DNA from 2 places in the Microbacterium sp. SLBN-154 genome. Region 2 is predicted to be linked to the other one. Evidence: predicted binding sites of a transcription regulator. Region 2 holds the regulator's gene; the other holds the start of a gene.

Region 1 (7,813 bases), 1.0 Mb from region 2:
CGCACGGCCTCGCGGCTCTTGTCTTCGGGGTTCTCGCCCATGCCGATCTCCTCCCCGTAGAAGAGCACCGGGGTGCCCGGAAGGGTGAACAGCAGGCTGTACGCCATACGGATGCGACGGGGATCACCGCCGAGCATCGTCGGCAGCCGCCTCACGATGCCGCGGCCGTAGATGCGCTGGCTCTCGTCGGGGGCGAGCGCCTCGAAGACCTCCTGGCGCTCGTCCTCGCTCAGCTGATCGAGGGTCAGCTCGTCGTGGTTGCGCACGAAGTTGGCGAACTGCGCCTCGACCGGCAGGTCGGGCCGTGACGTGAGAGCCTCGATGAGGGGCGCAGGATCGTGCCGCACCAGCGACAAGTAGAGCCGCTGCATGGCGACGAAGTCGAACTGCATGGTCAGCTCGTCGCCGTCCTCACCGCCGAAGTACGCGACCTGCTCGTCGTACGGCAGGTTGACCTCGCCGAGGAGCACCGCTTCACTCGACCGCCGCTGCAGGAACTGTCGCACGTTCCGGAGGTACTGATGAGGATCGGCCATCTCGGGGATCTCGAGCAGCGACGGCACGGCATCGACCCGGAACCCCGACACCCCCAGCTGCAGCCAGAACCCGACGGTCTTGGCGATCTCATCGCGCACCTTCGGGTTGGCGATGTTCAGGTCGGGCTGGTGCGGGTAGAAGCTGTGGAGATACCACTCCTCGGTCTTCTCCTCGTAGTTCCAGATGCCGTCGGCCTCGCCCGGGAAGACGGGGTTCTTCTGACCCTTCGGCGGCGGGTCGCTGCGCCAGATGTAGAAGTCGCGGAACGGCGAGTTCTTGCTCCGCTTGGCTGCGAGGAACCAGGGATGGCGATCGGAGGTGTGGTTGACCACCAGATCGATGATGACCCGCATGCCCCGGTCGCGAGCGGTGCGGATGACCTCGACGAAGTCTCCGAAAGACCCCAGCCTCGGATCGATCCCGTAGAAGTCGGCGACGTCGTAGCCGTCATCCAGATCGGGAGTCGGATAGATGGGCATCAACCACAGACAGGTCACGCCGAGCTGAGCGAGGTAGTCGATCCGCGCCGCGAGCCCCTGCAGATCACCGATGCCGTCACCGTTCGAGTCGAAGTACGTCTCCACATCGAGGCAGTAGATGACCGCGCTCTTCCACCACAGGTCGCTGGTGTCGGTGATCCTCATACGAGCTCCCGGAGGCGAGGAAGGATGCTTCGCTCGGACGCCGCGAGGAAGTCGGCCTGATCGCGCCCGACGTGGTGGAGGTAGACCCGGTCGAACCCGATGTCGACGAGTTCGGCGATCCGCTCGGCGAGCGCCGTGGGGTCATGGTCGACCAGCACCGCCTTCCGAAGCTCGGCCTCATCGGGTTCACCGACGGCCCGGTCGAAGTCTTCGGGTTGCTCGAAATCCCACGCCTCGGGCGGCGACACCAACCCGTTCGGCCACTGGTCCTTCGCGAGCGCGATGGCCTCGGCGTCGGTCTCGGCGAAACTCACGTGCACCTGCAGCACGAGGGGTCCTGCTCCGCCCCCCTCGCGGTAGGCGTCGAGGACGTCGCGAAGCACCTCGGGGGCCTGCGCGACCGTCGCAAAGCCGTCGGCCCACGATCCCGCCCAGCGGGCGGTCTGCGTGCTCACCGCTGCGGCGAGGAAGGGGGGCGGCACCTCGGGCCTCGACCACACCCGCGCACGATCCACGCGGATGAGGCCGTCGTGACTGACCTCCTCACCCGCCAGGAGACGCCGCATCACGGTCGCGCTCTCGAGCAGGCGGGCGTTGCGGACGTCCTTCTCCGGCCATTCGTCCCCGGTGACATGCTCGTTCATCGCCTCACCGCTGCCGAGCGCCGCCCAGAATCGGCCGGGGAACATCTCGCCCAGCGTCGCGATCGCCTGCGCGTGCACCACCGGGTGGTAGCGCTGCCCGGGGGCGGTCACGACGCCGAACGACAGTCGCGTGGTCGCGAGGGCCGCGGCGAGCCACGACCAGGCGTACCCCGACTCGCCCTGGCGGACACCCCACGGCGACAGGTGGTCGGAGCACATCGCGGCGTCGAAGCCCGCGGCTTCGGCTCCCTGGACATCGCGCAGGAGCGCGCTGGGCGGAATCTGTTCGTGCGAGGCGTGAAATCCGATGACGACCATGACTCCACCGTGCCCGCCTCCGATGAGAAGCGGGAGGGGTTCCGCTTTGCCGCGTGATCGGGTAGGCCCCGGGCTGCGACGCGTCAGACGCCGCCGCCCCCGCCTCCACCGCCTCCGCCGCCCGCGGAGCCGCCCCCGCTCGAGCCGCCCGAGCTCGACGACGCCGCTGCCGTGGCGGAGAGGCTGCTGATGCCTGCCGAGAAGGCCGCGGCGTTGAACCCGGCCGTGCCGACATACCAACCGGGGGTGTCATCGCCGTAGTAGACGGCGAGCTGCCGCGCCCACTCCTTCTCCTGACCGAAGACCACCGCGTACGGGAGCAGCCGCTCGTAGAGGTGGAGCATCTCGCGCGGGTCGCCGGTGTCGACCGGGCGCCGTTCGGCACCGGTCGGGGTCTGCAGCATCCGGATCCGATCAGCCTCCGCCCACTCGATGAAGGTCTTCAGGCCCTCCAAGTGGTCGCGCACCTCGGCGCCGGTCGCGCTCAGCGGCCGCGTCGAGAGCACCGCGACCGTCACGATCGTGAGACCCGACCCGAGCACGATGATGACGATCGGCAGCAGAGGGTCGACCGACTCCGCCAGAGCGAACACACCGAAGAGCACGATGAGCACTCCGATCAGGAGTGCGCCGGCGATCGGCCATGCCCGCACCCGTACCGGGATGGTGCGGTAGAGCCCCCGGCTCTTCAGCTCCTTGCGCCCCGCCGCCAGGATCTTCTGTGCCGTGCGGGAGAAGTGGGTGTCGTTGCCGCCGAACTCGTAGATCTCGCCGGGCCGGAGCTCCTCGTCGAAGAGGCCCTCCAGCAGCATCCGTCCATCGCGGTCGGCGCGGCTGGCGTCGATCAGCTCCGCCTGCAGCTTGGCGCTGCCGAACCAGCGCTTCTCGCCTTCCAGGATCCGGATGCTTCCGACCACCGCCTGCTCGAGCACTTCGGCCGGGATCGCCTTCGCCGTCTTGCCCAGCAGCAGCGCGCTCTCGAGAGCGTCGATGCCGGGGGGTGGGGTGAACTCCGCGATGATCGTCGGTCGTCCGGGTTCGTTTTTCAGCGACCGGCGATTGACCACGACCGCCGCCCCGAGCATGCCGAGGCCGGCGATGCCCGCCACCCCCTGGGCCCAACCCCATCCGGACGCGAGGTAGGAGTCATCGAATCGGGCGAAGGTGCCCGCTTCGAAACCCACCGCGATCGTGAGCGTCTCCGTGGGAGCGAGATCACGGGCGCCGGCGGTGACGACCGCGCCCTCTGCGCTGTCGGAGACCTCGATCGGACACGTGGTTTCCGCGCCGAACCTTCCGACGTAGCACGCTTGCGCGCCGGTGAGCGAGTCGACCAGGTCGGCAGGCACCACGAGTGCGGCCGTGACCTCGCCGAAGGGTTGGCGCCACCCGTTGCCGTTGACGTCCCAGTAGAACTCGTCACTGGTGTCGGCGAAGAAGTCGGTGACATTGCGCAGGGTGTAGGTGAAGACGAATGTCTGACGGCCGGAGAGGAAGTCGTCGGCGCGGGATGTGACGATCATCCAGTCGCCGTCGGTCTCGACCTCGCTCGGTCGCGGGTCGCCTTCTTCGTCGGTGACCGAGATCAGCTCGGGAAAGGTGGGCTGGCCGTTGTAGTCGGCGGGGATCTCCCGGCGCAGCCCGCGGTTCTGATCCTCGGGGAAGACCGCGACGAACGTCTCGACGACCCGAAGCGTGCTGGTGTCGTCATCGTCACGGCCGAGGGTGTACTCGGCGTGCATGCTCTCGAACACGAAGTCGTCGAGGTCGCCGGAGGCGGAGGCGGGTTGTGCGGAGACCGCCAGGCCGACGAGACCGACGACCCCCAGGAGGACCGTCAGCACCGTGGCGGTGATCCGACGCGTTCGCGGCATGCGCTCAGCCTAGATGGCGGCGTCGCCGCCACCGGATACCCTGGGGCCGTGAACGATCGTCGTCTCGCCGTCGAGGCGTGGGAAAGCCTTTTTCGTGCGCAGCACGAGCTGTTCGCCGATCTCGGCCGCGACTTCAGCGATGCGCCGCTGCAGCAGGGCGAGTACGACGTGCTGCTGACGGTGACCCGGGCGCCCGACATGACCGCGCGGCTGCGTGACATCACGCGGCTGATGCTGGTCAGTCAGCCCTCGGTGTCGCGCCTGGTCGACCGGATGGTCGCCCGTGGATACGTCACGAAGCGTCCCGATCCCGATGATGGACGCGGGTCGCTCGTCCGCGCGACGGAGGCGGGCGCCCGCGCATTCCGCGAAGTGGCACGGGTGCATGCCGCCCACATCGCGGAGCGGATGTCGGCGCTGAACGAGTCCGAGCTCGCCCAACTGCGCGAACTCACCACGAAGCTGCGGGCGCACAACACTCCCGCCGGGTGAGGTCCCGACGGGAGTGTCGTGAGGCGTTCCGCAGACCGGAATGCGTTACTGCTCGACCGGCTGCGGGTGGTCTGCCGTGCTCGACGCCGACGCACTCTCGTGCGCCTGCAGCACCTGTGCACCGTTCTCGGTGGCGACCTCGATCTTGCGCGGCTTGGCCTTCTCGCTCACCGGGATGGTGACGCTGAGCACGCCGTTGTTGTAGCTCGCCGAGATGCGGTCGGTGTCGATGCCCTGTCCGAGGTTCAGCTGCCGCACGAAGCTCGCGGCCTCGCGCTCACGGGTGATCCACTTGACGCCGTCGCCGGCGCTGAGCGTGCGCTCGGCGCGGATGGTCAGCAGCTGACCGTCCACGTCGATGTCGACCGAGCCGGGGTCGATGCCGGGCAGGTCGGCGGTGAGCACATAGTGGTCACCGTCGCGGTAGAGGTCCATCGGCATGCGGCGAGGACCGCGACGGGCATCGAAGAAGCTCGTCGCGAGACGGTCGAGGTCACGGAACGGGTCGTACGTCGCCATGTTCGGTCTCCTTCACTGGACGAAATCCGGAACTTGAGTCATCTTGGCTCAAGTACGACCAGATTAGCACTCGAGGGTTGAGAGTGCTAAGAGCCCAGGCGTTCGCCGTCAGCGAACGCCTGGGCTCTTCTTCATTCGGCGGTGAGAACCGTCCACGAGCAGGGGGGCAGCGTGACGGAGAGGGCCCCGTCGGCGACCTTCACCGAGTCGTTGGCCTTCGGCGTCACCCGGTCGGGCTGTTCGAGCGTGTTCGCCGCGTGGATGTCGTCGTCGAAGATCGACGTGGCCTCGGCCGACGACACCCCGCCGGCGAGAGCGGCGGAGTCGATCTCGAGGGTGACCTCGTCGGTCAGGCTGCGGTTGACGGCGAAGACCGTGATGGCGCCGCTGTCAGGGTCGATGGTCGCGACGGCGTCGACGAGCGGCACGTCGCCGAACTTCGCCGTCACGTACGTGGGGCTGTCGAGCTTCAGCTCGAGGGCGACACCCCGCGCGAGCTGCGAGGTCAGCGAGAAGGGATAGAACGTCGTCTGACGCCAGGCCGGACCGCCGGGCTCGGTCATGATCGGCGCGATGACGTTCACCAGCTGCGCGAGGCTCGCCGACGTCACCCGGTCGGCGTGCCGGATGAGCGAGATCATGAGGCTTCCGAAGACGACGGCGTCGAGCACGGTGTACCGGTCTTCGAGCAGCCTCGGTGCGACCGGCCAGTCCGCGACATCCGTGATCTTGTCGACCTCGTTGTAGCGCGACTGGTACCAGACGTTCCACTCATCGAAGGAGATGTTGATCGTCTTCCCGCTCCGCTTCATCGCCTTGACGTGGTCGGCGGTGGCCACGACCGCCTCGATGAAGCGATCCATGTCGACGCCCGAAGCCAGGAAGCTCGCCAGGTCGTCACCCTCGGGCTCGTAGTACGCGTGGCAGGAGATGTAGTCGACGTTGTCGTACGTGTGCTCCAGGACGATGCGCTCCCACTCGCCGAACGTCGGCATTCCCGCACCCGAGCTGCCGCAGACGACGAGCTCGAGATCCGGGTCGACCTGACGCAGCGCGCGCGCAGTCGTGGCGGCGAGCTGCGCGTAGTTCTCCGCCGTGCTGTAGCCCAGCTGCCACGGCCCGTCCATCTCGTTGCCGAGACACCACATGCGGATGTCGTGAGGTTCGGGGTGTCCGTTGGCGACGCGCTCGTCGGAGAGCCGGGTGCCGGAGCGGATGTTGGCGTACTCCAGCACGTCGAGAGCCTCGAGCACGCCGCGGGTGCCGAGGTTCACGGCGTACATCAGCTCGCCGTCGACCTTCTTCATCCACGACGCGAACTCGTCGAGGCCGATCTCGTTCGTCTCGGTCGAGTGCCACGCCAGGTCCAGACGGCGGGGCCGCTCCTCGCGTGGTCCGACACCGTCCTCCCACCGGTACCCCGAGACGAAGTTCCCGCCGGGGTAGCGGATCGCGGACACGCCGAGCTCGCGCACGAGATCGATGACGTCGGTGCGGAAGCCTTCCTCATCAGCCGAGGGGTGACCCGGCTCGTAGATGCCGTCGTAGACGCACCGCCCGAGATGCTCGACGAAGGAGCCGAACAGACGTCGGTTGATGGGGCCGACGGCGAAGTGCGGGTCGATGGTGAGATGTGCGCGGATCATTCTTCTCTTTCGGAAAACGCGGGTTCAGCAGGACGTTCGGCGCAGGCCGAGGTTCACTTGAGGCTTCCGATCGCCAGCCCGCCCCGCCAGTACCGCTGGAGGGTCAGGAACGCGATGATCAGCGGGATCACCGAGACGAGCGAGCCGAGGATGATGATGCTCCACAGGGTCTGGCCTCCCGCCGCGCCATAGGACGAGGCGGTGGACTGCCAGAGGCCGATCCCGACCGTCACGGGGAACAGCCGGTTGTCCGAGAGCATGACCAGCGGCAAGAAGTAGTTGTTCCACGACGCCACGACCGACAGCAGCAGCACCGTCACCATCGCGGGCCTCAGAAGCGGCAGGGCGACCGTCACGAACGTGCGCAACTCGCCCGCACCGTCCACGCGCGCAGCGTCGAGCAGCTCGTCGGGCACGGCATCCCGCGCGTACACGCACATCAGATACACACCGAACGGGTTGAGCAGGGTCGGGAGGATCACCGCCCAGATGGTGTTCGTGAGCCCGGCTTCGGCGAACAGGACGAAGGTCGGGATGACCAGCGCGGTCGTGGGCACCATGACCGCACCCAGGATGACGGCGAAGCCGAACCGGCGCCCCGCGAAGCTGTACTTCGCGAAGCCGTACCCGGCGAGCACCGCGAGCACCGTCGCCCCGATGCCGCCCGCCAGGGCGTAGAGGGCGGAGTTGCCGAGCCAGCGGGCGTAGATGCCGCCGCTGTAGGTGAACAGATCGGTGAAGTTCTGGACGTAGTCGATGTTGTCGCCGAACCACAGCGCGCTTCCCCCGCCGAACAGGCTCGCGGCATCCTTCGAACTGTTGACGATCAGCCACCAGAACGGGATGAGGAAGTAGATCATCAGAAGGGCGAGGACGATGTTGAGCGGGATGCGACCGCCGACGCGTCGGGGATCGGATCGCCGTTCGACGAGCTTGCCCGAAGCGCGCCGCGTTTTCGGACGCTCGACCGGTGTGACGCTCATGAGATGAAGCTCCCTCGCTTGCGGGTCGCGAACAGGAAGATGTACACGCAGATGAAGACCACCGCGCCCAGCGCGAACGAGATCGCGGAACCGTAGTTGTCGTTGGCCAACGAGAAGGCCTGCTGGTACGCGTACATGTTCGGCGTGAAGTCATTC
Region 2 (7,813 bases):
CCCGTAGAATCGAGGGAATATGTCCCCGCGCGCCCACCAGCCCCTCGAGCCCAGTGCGACTCCGCCCGAGCTCATCCGCAACTTCTGCATCATCGCCCACATCGACCACGGGAAGTCCACCCTGGCCGACCGCATGCTGCAGATCACCGGCGTCGTCTCCGATCGCGACATGCGCGCGCAGTACCTGGATCGGATGGACATCGAGCGCGAGCGCGGCATCACGATCAAGAGCCAGGCGGTGCGGATGCCATGGGCCACCGATGCCGGTACCTTCGCCCTCAACATGATCGACACCCCCGGCCATGTCGACTTCACCTACGAGGTGAGCAGGTCGCTGGCCGCCTGCGAGGGCGCGATCCTGCTCGTGGATGCCGCACAGGGGATCGAGGCCCAGACCCTCGCCAACCTCTACCTGGCACTGGAGAACGACCTCCACATCATCCCGGTGCTCAACAAGATCGACCTCCCCGCCGCCGACCCCGAGAAGTACGCCGCGGAGCTCGCGGGACTCATCGGTGGCGATCCCGGTGACGTGCTGCGGGTCAGCGGCAAAACGGGCGCGGGCGTCGAGGAGCTCCTCGACCGCATCGTCGAGCAGATCCCCGCACCGCAGGGGAATGCCGACGCCCCCGCCCGCGCGATGATCTTCGACTCCGTCTACGACGCCTACCGCGGCGTGGTCACCTACGTCCGGATGATCGACGGCAAGCTCCAGCCCCGCGAGCGCATCCAGATGATGTCCACCCGGGCCACGCACGAGCTCCTGGAGATCGGCGTGTCCAGCCCCGAGCCGATTCCGACCCGCGGCCTCGGCGTCGGTGAGGTGGGGTACCTCATCACCGGCGTCAAGGACGTCCGGCAGTCCAAGGTCGGTGACACGATCACCGATCAGCGCAAGCCCGCGACCGAGGCGCTCCCCGGATACACCGATCCCAAGCCGATGGTGTTCTCCGGCATCTACCCGATCGACGGCAGCGACTACGCCGAGCTTCGCGAGGCCCTCGACAAGCTCAAGCTCTCCGACGCCTCGCTGCAGTACGAGCCCGAGACCTCTGTGGCGCTGGGCTTCGGTTTCCGCTGCGGGTTCCTGGGTCTGCTGCACCTGGAGATCATCACCGAACGGCTGTCGCGCGAGTTCGGACTCGACCTCATCACCACCGCCCCCTCCGTCACGTACGAGGTGCACACCGACACCGGCGAGACCATCTCGGTGACCAACCCCAGCGAGTACCCCGACGGTCGGGTGGCGGAGGTGTCCGAGCCCATCGTGAAAGTCGGCATCCTGCTTCCGAAGGACTACGTCGGAACCGTCATGGAGCTCTGCCAATCCCGCCGGGGAGCACTGCTGGGTATGGACTATCTCAGCGAAGACCGGGTGGAGCTTCGCTACAACATGCCCCTCGGTGAGATCGTCTTCGACTTCTTCGACCACCTCAAGAGCCGCACGCAGGGCTACGCGAGCCTGGACTACGAGCCCGCCGGCTCGCAGACCGCAGACCTCGTGAAAGTCGACATCCTGCTCCAGGGCGAGAAGGTGGATGCCTTCAGCTCGATCGTGCACCGGGAGAAGGCCTACGCCTACGGCACCATGATGACCGAGCGACTGCGCAAGCTCATTCCGCGTCAGCAGTTCGAGGTTCCGATCCAGGCTGCCATCGGCGCGCGGATCATCGCGAGGGAGAACATCCGCGCGATCCGCAAGGACGTGTTGGCGAAGTGCTACGGCGGTGACATCACCCGGAAGCGCAAACTGCTCGAGAAGCAGAAGGAAGGCAAGAAGCGCATGAAGATGGTCGGTCGCGTCGAGGTGCCGCAGGAGGCCTTCATCGCCGCACTCTCGGGGGATGTCGAGGGGAAGCAGAAGTAGGCTGTCAGCCATGCGCCGCGGAACCTTCAGGGATGACACGGTCGACTACGCCGCCGTCGGGGCGACGCAAGCCGCCGATCTCATGCACTTCCCGCCGGAGCGGAGCATCCCGGCCGAGGAGTCCTGGCGGATCGGCAGCGGGGAGGATCGGTTCCGCGCAGCCGGCGAGTCGCTGCTGTCGTGGAGCGCTCAGCGCGGAGCGGGTCTCGAACTGACCGACGTCCGTCCCGCCGCCGGCCCGATGTACGCCGGCGTGAGCTTCGACGAGAACGGCGCGCCGATCGCCCCGAGCAAGCTCGAGGTCGAGCAGCGCTACGACTCCGACGGCACCCCCTTCGTCACCGCCGGCGCGACCGTTCACCTGGGCGGCCGGGTCGCCGGAATGCGCGCCGACGGCGAACTCCGGGTCATCTTCGCGGTCGAGGAACCCCGACGCATCGGCTTCGCCCTCGGCACGGTGCAGGGGTCGGTCGTCAGCGGCGAGGAATCGTTCATGCTCGAGTGGCACGACAACGACGAGGTCTGGTTCACGGTCCGCGCCTTCGACGCGCCGCAGGCGCTGCTTTACCGGCTCTTCCCCGCCCTCACCCGGCGCCGGCGCCGCGAACTGTTCACCCGCTACCTGCGTGCCATCTCCCCGCTGTACGCCACCCCCGCCTGAGCGTGGGAGCTGCACTTCCCGTCGGTGAACCCGCCCCGGCCGACGGCTCGCTGCCTGCCGGCACGGTGATCGATCCGGCGGTGCCCTTCGGCGCCTATCTGCACATCCCCTTCTGTCGGGTGCGCTGCGGGTACTGCGACTTCAACACCTACACCGCGACCGAGCTGCGCGGCGCCAGGCAGGATGATTACGCCGAGACCCTGCTGCGCGAAGTGGAGCTCGCCCGCCGCGTGCTGTCTGAGTCCGGGCGGCTGCGACCGGTCGAGACGGTGTTCTTCGGCGGGGGCACACCCACCCTTCTTCCCGCCGACGACCTGGTGCGCATGCTCGACGGCGTGCGTGCGGCGTTCCCGGGAGCCGTCGATCCCGAAGTGACGGTGGAGGCCAACCCCGACACCGTCGACGAGGAGGTCGCACGCCGCCTCGCGGAGGCCGGGGTGACCAGGCTCTCGATCGGCATGCAGTCCGCTGTTCCCCACGTCCTGGCGACGCTGGATCGCTCGCACCGCACCGGCGCGGTGGCAACAGCCGTGGCCGCCGCCCGCGAGGCCGGGCTCGGCGTCAGCATCGACCTGATCTACGGCGCTCCGGGGGAATCACTGGCCGACTGGCGCACGTCGCTCGAGACGGCGATCGCACTCGACCCCGACCACCTGTCCGCCTACGCCCTCATCGTCGAGGACGGGACGGCGCTGGCCCGCCGCATCCGACGGGGGGAACTCGCCCTGCCCGACGACGATCTGCAGGCGGAGATGTACGAGCTCGCAGACGATCTGCTCACCGCGGCAGGGATGGCGTGGTACGAGGTGTCCAACTGGGCTCGGACCCCCGCCGATCGCTGCCGCCACAACGCCGCCTACTGGCGGGGGAGCGACTGGTGGGGGTTCGGCCCCGGCGCGCACGGCCACGTCGCCGGAACCCGCTTCTGGAACGTGCGTCATCCGGCCGCCTACGCCCAACGGCTCGCCGAGGGCCTGTCCCCCGCGGCGGGGCGCGAGGTCCTGTCGCCGTCCTCCCGGCTCCTCGAGGCGGTTCTCCTCGGCGTCCGCACCCACGAGGGTCTCGCCACCTCATCCCTCCCGTCGGGCGCGAGTGCCGCCCTCCCTGGGCTCGTGGCGGACGGCCTGGTCGAACCACACACCGTCGATCGGGTGCGGCTCACCCGGCGCGGCCGACTCCTGGCCGACCACGTCGTTCGCACGCTCACGGCCTGACATGCCGTGACCCGGCCGTCCGACGTCGAGGGTGTTCCGATAGAATTGGCACTCGAATCCCACGAGTGCCAGGGGTGTCGGCAGGCCGACGGAGGGGGTGTCATGGTCAGCGAACGCGGATTGCAGGTGCTGCGCGCCATCGTGCAGGACTACGTCGACACGCGCGAACCCGTCGGCAGCAAGGCGATCGTCGAGCGTCACGCCTTCGGCGTCTCCGCCGCCACCATTCGCAACGACATGGCCCTGCTCGAAGACGAAGACCTCATCGTCGCCCCGCATACGTCGTCCGGGCGCGTCCCGACCGACAAGGGCTACCGCGTCTTCGTCGATCACCTCGCCCAGGTGCGGCCCCTGAGCCCCGCCCAGCGGACGGCCATCTCCTCGTTCCTGGAAGGCCCCTCGGACCTCGACGAAGTGCTCGCCCGCACGGTGCGCGCTCTGACGGTCCTCACCGGGCACGTCGCGATCGTGCAGTATCCGTCCTTCGCCCGGGCGACGGTCTCCCACGTGGAGCTCGTCCGCCTGGACGCACTGAAGGTCCTGGTCATCGTCGTCACCGACACCGGCAGGGTCTCCCAGCGACTCGCCTTCCCGGGGGTGGAGATCGATGAGGACCGGATGCAGCGGATCCGCGGCCGGGTCTCCGACCTCGTCGTCGGAGTGCCGGTGCGGGAGGGTGTGGCCGGGGTCGCGACCGCTGTCGGAGCGGGCGAGACTCCCGGGGATCCCGACGGCCCCGCGCTCCAGGCGATCCTCCGGGTCATCGGGGAGGAACTGGATGACTTCCGGCAGGACCGACTCGTGCTCGCCGGCAGCGCCAACCTCGCCCGCAGCGAAGCGGACTTCCGCGGCAGCATCTACCCGCTGCTGGAGGCCATCGAGGAGCAGGTGACACTGCTGAAGCTCATGGGCGAGATGGTCGCCGACGATCAGGGCCTCGCGGCGAGCATCGGGCGGGAGAACGAGCCCTTCGGCCTGAGCGAAGCGTCGGTCGTCGCAAGCGATTACGACGCGACCGGCTCCCGTGCGCGCGTCGGCGTGCTCGGACCGACCCGCATGGACTACCCGACCAACCTCGCGGCCGTTCGGGCCGTGGCGAGGTACCTCACTCGTCTCCTGGATGAAGACGAGAACGCCCGCTGACGACAGCATTCCGCAGACTCCCCGCGCCCGGCGCGGCAGGAAGGTGAAAGTGGCTGACCACTACGAAGTACTCGGTGTGGCGCGTGACGCCAGCCCCGACGACATCAAGCGCGCCTACCGACGGCTGGCGCGAGAGCTGCACCCCGACGTCAATCCCGGGGAGGACGCGGCGGAGCGGTTCAAGCTCGTCACGCACGCCTACGACGTGCTGAGCGACCCCGACCAGCGCGCCCGCTACGACGTCGGCGGTGACACCGCCTTCGGCGGGGCCGCCGGCGGATTCGGCGGGTTCAGCGACATCTTCGAGACGTTCTTCGGCGGGGGTGGAGGCGGCGGCGCGCGCGGTGCCCGGCCGCGCTCGCGGCGCGAACGCGGCCAGGACGCGCTGGTTCGGATCAACCTCGAGCTCAAGGACGTCGTCTTCGGCGTGCACCGCGACATCGAGGTCGACACCGCCGTCGTGTGCGAGACGTGCACCGGATCGTGCTGCCAACCCGGCACCTCACCCGTCACGTGCGACATCTGCCACGGCACGGGCCACGTCCAGCGGCAGGTCCGCAGCCTCCTCGGCAACGTCGTCACCTCCCAGCCGTGCTCGGTGTGCCAGGGGTACGGCACGACGATCCCGTATCCCTGCGCCACCTGCCAGGGGCAGGGACGTGTCCGCTCGCGCCGCACGGTCTCGATCGACGTGCCGGCGGGGGTCGAGAGCGGTCTGCGTCTGCAGCTGCCCGGATCGGGCGAGGTGGGCCCCGCCGGCGGACCCAACGGCGATCTCTACCTCGAGGTGAACATCGCGCCCGACCCGGTGTTCTCACGCGACGGCGACGACCTGTTGGCGACGCTCGAGGTGTCGATGCCGGACGCGATCCTCGGCACCCACACGACGATCGACTCGCTCGACGGACCGGTCGATCTCGAGCTGAGGGCCGGCGTGCAGTCCGGCGACGTGCTGACGATCAAGGGCCGTGGCATCACACCGCTGCGCGGCTCGCAGCGCGGCGATCTCCGAGTCGGCGTGCAGGTGGTGACGCCCACACGGCTCGATCACCGGGAACGCGCTCTCATCGAAGAGCTCGCCAAGCGCACCAAGCCCGCACCGCCGCGGCTCTCCGAATTCCACCAGGGCCTGTTCGCCAAGCTCCGGGATCGCTTCCGGAACGGTTGAGCGGTGCCCCTGCACTTCCTGTCCTCCGAGGCGACGGCGACACCCGTCGGCGGCGTCGTGACCCTGACCGGTGCCGAAGCGAAGCACGCCGCCACAGTGCGGCGGGTGCGCGTCGGTGAGAGCGTGACCGTCGGCGACGGCGCCGGGGTGTGGCTCGAGGGCAGGTGCGAGTCGGTCTCCCCGTCGACGGTGGCGGTGCGGGTGTCGGCGAAATCGCACATCGCCGCCCCTGTTCCCCGCGTCATCCTGGTCCAAGCCCTGGCCAAGGGCGACCGCGACGAACTGGCCGTTCAGGCAGCGACCGAGCTCGGCGTCGACGAGATCGTCCCCTGGCAGGCCGGGCGGAGCATCTCGCGCTGGGACGCGGCCAAGGCGACGAAGGGCCGAGAGCGTTGGCAGACGATCGCCCGGGAGGCGGCGAAGCAGGCTCATCGCCCCTGGGTTCCCACCGTGACGGAGCCGGTCACGACGGCCGCGATCGCGGCGCGTGCGGGCAGCGACCTCGTCGTCGTTCTCGAGCCGACGGCCTCCGAGAGGCTGAGCGAGCTCGCCTCGTCGAGCCGCGACCTGCTGATCGTGGTCGGCCCCGAGGGAGGCATCACCCCGGAAGAGCTCACGCTGCTGGACGGCGCCGGTGCGACGCTGCGTCGCCTCGGCGAATCCGTCCTGCGCACCTCGACGGCCGGTCCCGCGGCGATCGCCGTCGTCAGCGGCGCCCTCGGTCGCTGGTGACGGCCCGTCGGTAGACTTCCTTCATGAGCGAACCGTCGGTCTTCAGCCGTATCCTCACCGGCGACATCCCGGGAGAGATCCTCACCGAGACGGAGAACGTCTTCGCCATCCGCGACATCGCCCCTCAGGCCCCCGTGCACCTGCTCGTCATCCCCAAAACCGAGCGCTACCGCGACGTGGGAGAGCTCGCCGCCGGCGATCCGGCGCTCCTGAGCGAAATGGTCGCGCTGGCCGGATCGCTCGCGGCGCAGCACGCCGACGGCGATTACCGCCTCGTGTTCAACACCGGCGCGAACGCCGGACAGACGGTCTTCCACGTGCATGCGCACGTCCTCGCCGGGGGCCTGCAAGAGAAGGAGCTTCGTGCCTGACACCCCACCCGCCGTCGAGCGCGTCCTCGCGGACGGCGTCGCCATGGTCCAGCTGCTGGGTCCGCAGGACCGTCTGCTGCGCGTGGTCGAGAAGGAGCATCCCGACGTCGACGTGCACGTGCGCGGGAACGAGATCACCCTCACCGGTGATGCCGCCGCCGTGGCCGCGGCCCGCGTGCTCGTGCACGAGCTGCTGGCGATGACCAAGGCGGGCCAGAGCCTCGGCCCCGCGGATGTCACCTCCGCCGACCGGATCCTCCGCAGCGACGGCGGACCCCGCCCGTCCGAAGTTCTCGGCGAACCGCTGCTGTCGACCCGGGGCCGGGTCATCCGCCCCAAGACCCTCGGACAGAAGGCGTACGTCGACGCCATCGACGACCACACGATCGTCTTCGGCATCGGGCCGGCCGGAACCGGAAAGACCTATCTGGCGATGGCGAAGGCGGTCCAGGCACTCCAGCGCAAAGAGGTCAACCGGATCATCCTCACCCGTCCGGCGGTGGAAGCGGGGGAGCGCCTGGGCTTCCTCCCGGGAACGCTCACCGACAAGATCGATCCGTACCTGCGTCCGCTCTATGACGCCCTCAACGAGATGATGGACCCGGAGATCGTGCCCAAGCTCATCGCCAGCGGCACGATCGAGGTCGCTCCGCTGGC

The links. Region 2 encodes HrcA, which represses chaperone genes, less so after heat shock. Its sites were predicted from a motif close to TTNGCACTCGNNNNNNNCGAGTGCNAA; they were not measured.
Region 1: a site for HrcA is predicted at 5,092-5,118, ahead of FBY40_RS15650 (Hsp20/alpha crystallin family protein). Genes of this name have one in related genera too.

Annotation. Positions count from the first base shown of each region.
Region 1 covers NZ_VFNL01000001.1:3,220,435-3,228,247, forward strand. The annotation lists gene FBY40_RS15630 (alpha-amylase family protein) at 1-1,181, opposite strand, end outside; gene FBY40_RS15635 (TIGR03885 family FMN-dependent LLM class oxidoreductase) at 1,178-2,143, opposite strand; gene FBY40_RS15640 (DUF2207 domain-containing protein) at 2,227-4,017, opposite strand; gene FBY40_RS15645 (MarR family winged helix-turn-helix transcriptional regulator) at 4,066-4,509, shown strand; gene FBY40_RS15650 (Hsp20/alpha crystallin family protein) at 4,555-5,028, opposite strand; gene arfA (arabinosylfuranosidase ArfA) at 5,160-6,674, opposite strand; gene FBY40_RS15660 (carbohydrate ABC transporter permease) at 6,728-7,657, opposite strand; gene FBY40_RS15665 (carbohydrate ABC transporter permease) at 7,654-7,813, opposite strand, start outside.
Region 2 covers NZ_VFNL01000001.1:2,212,790-2,220,602, reverse strand. The annotation lists gene lepA (translation elongation factor 4) at 20-1,867, shown strand; gene FBY40_RS10755 (DUF1990 family protein) at 1,878-2,528, shown strand; gene hemW (radical SAM family heme chaperone HemW) at 2,531-3,742, shown strand; gene hrcA (heat-inducible transcriptional repressor HrcA) at 3,845-4,885, shown strand; gene dnaJ (molecular chaperone DnaJ) at 4,935-6,053, shown strand; gene FBY40_RS10735 (16S rRNA (uracil(1498)-N(3))-methyltransferase) at 6,057-6,785, shown strand; gene FBY40_RS10730 (HIT domain-containing protein) at 6,809-7,156, shown strand; gene FBY40_RS10725 (PhoH family protein) at 7,200-7,813, shown strand, end outside.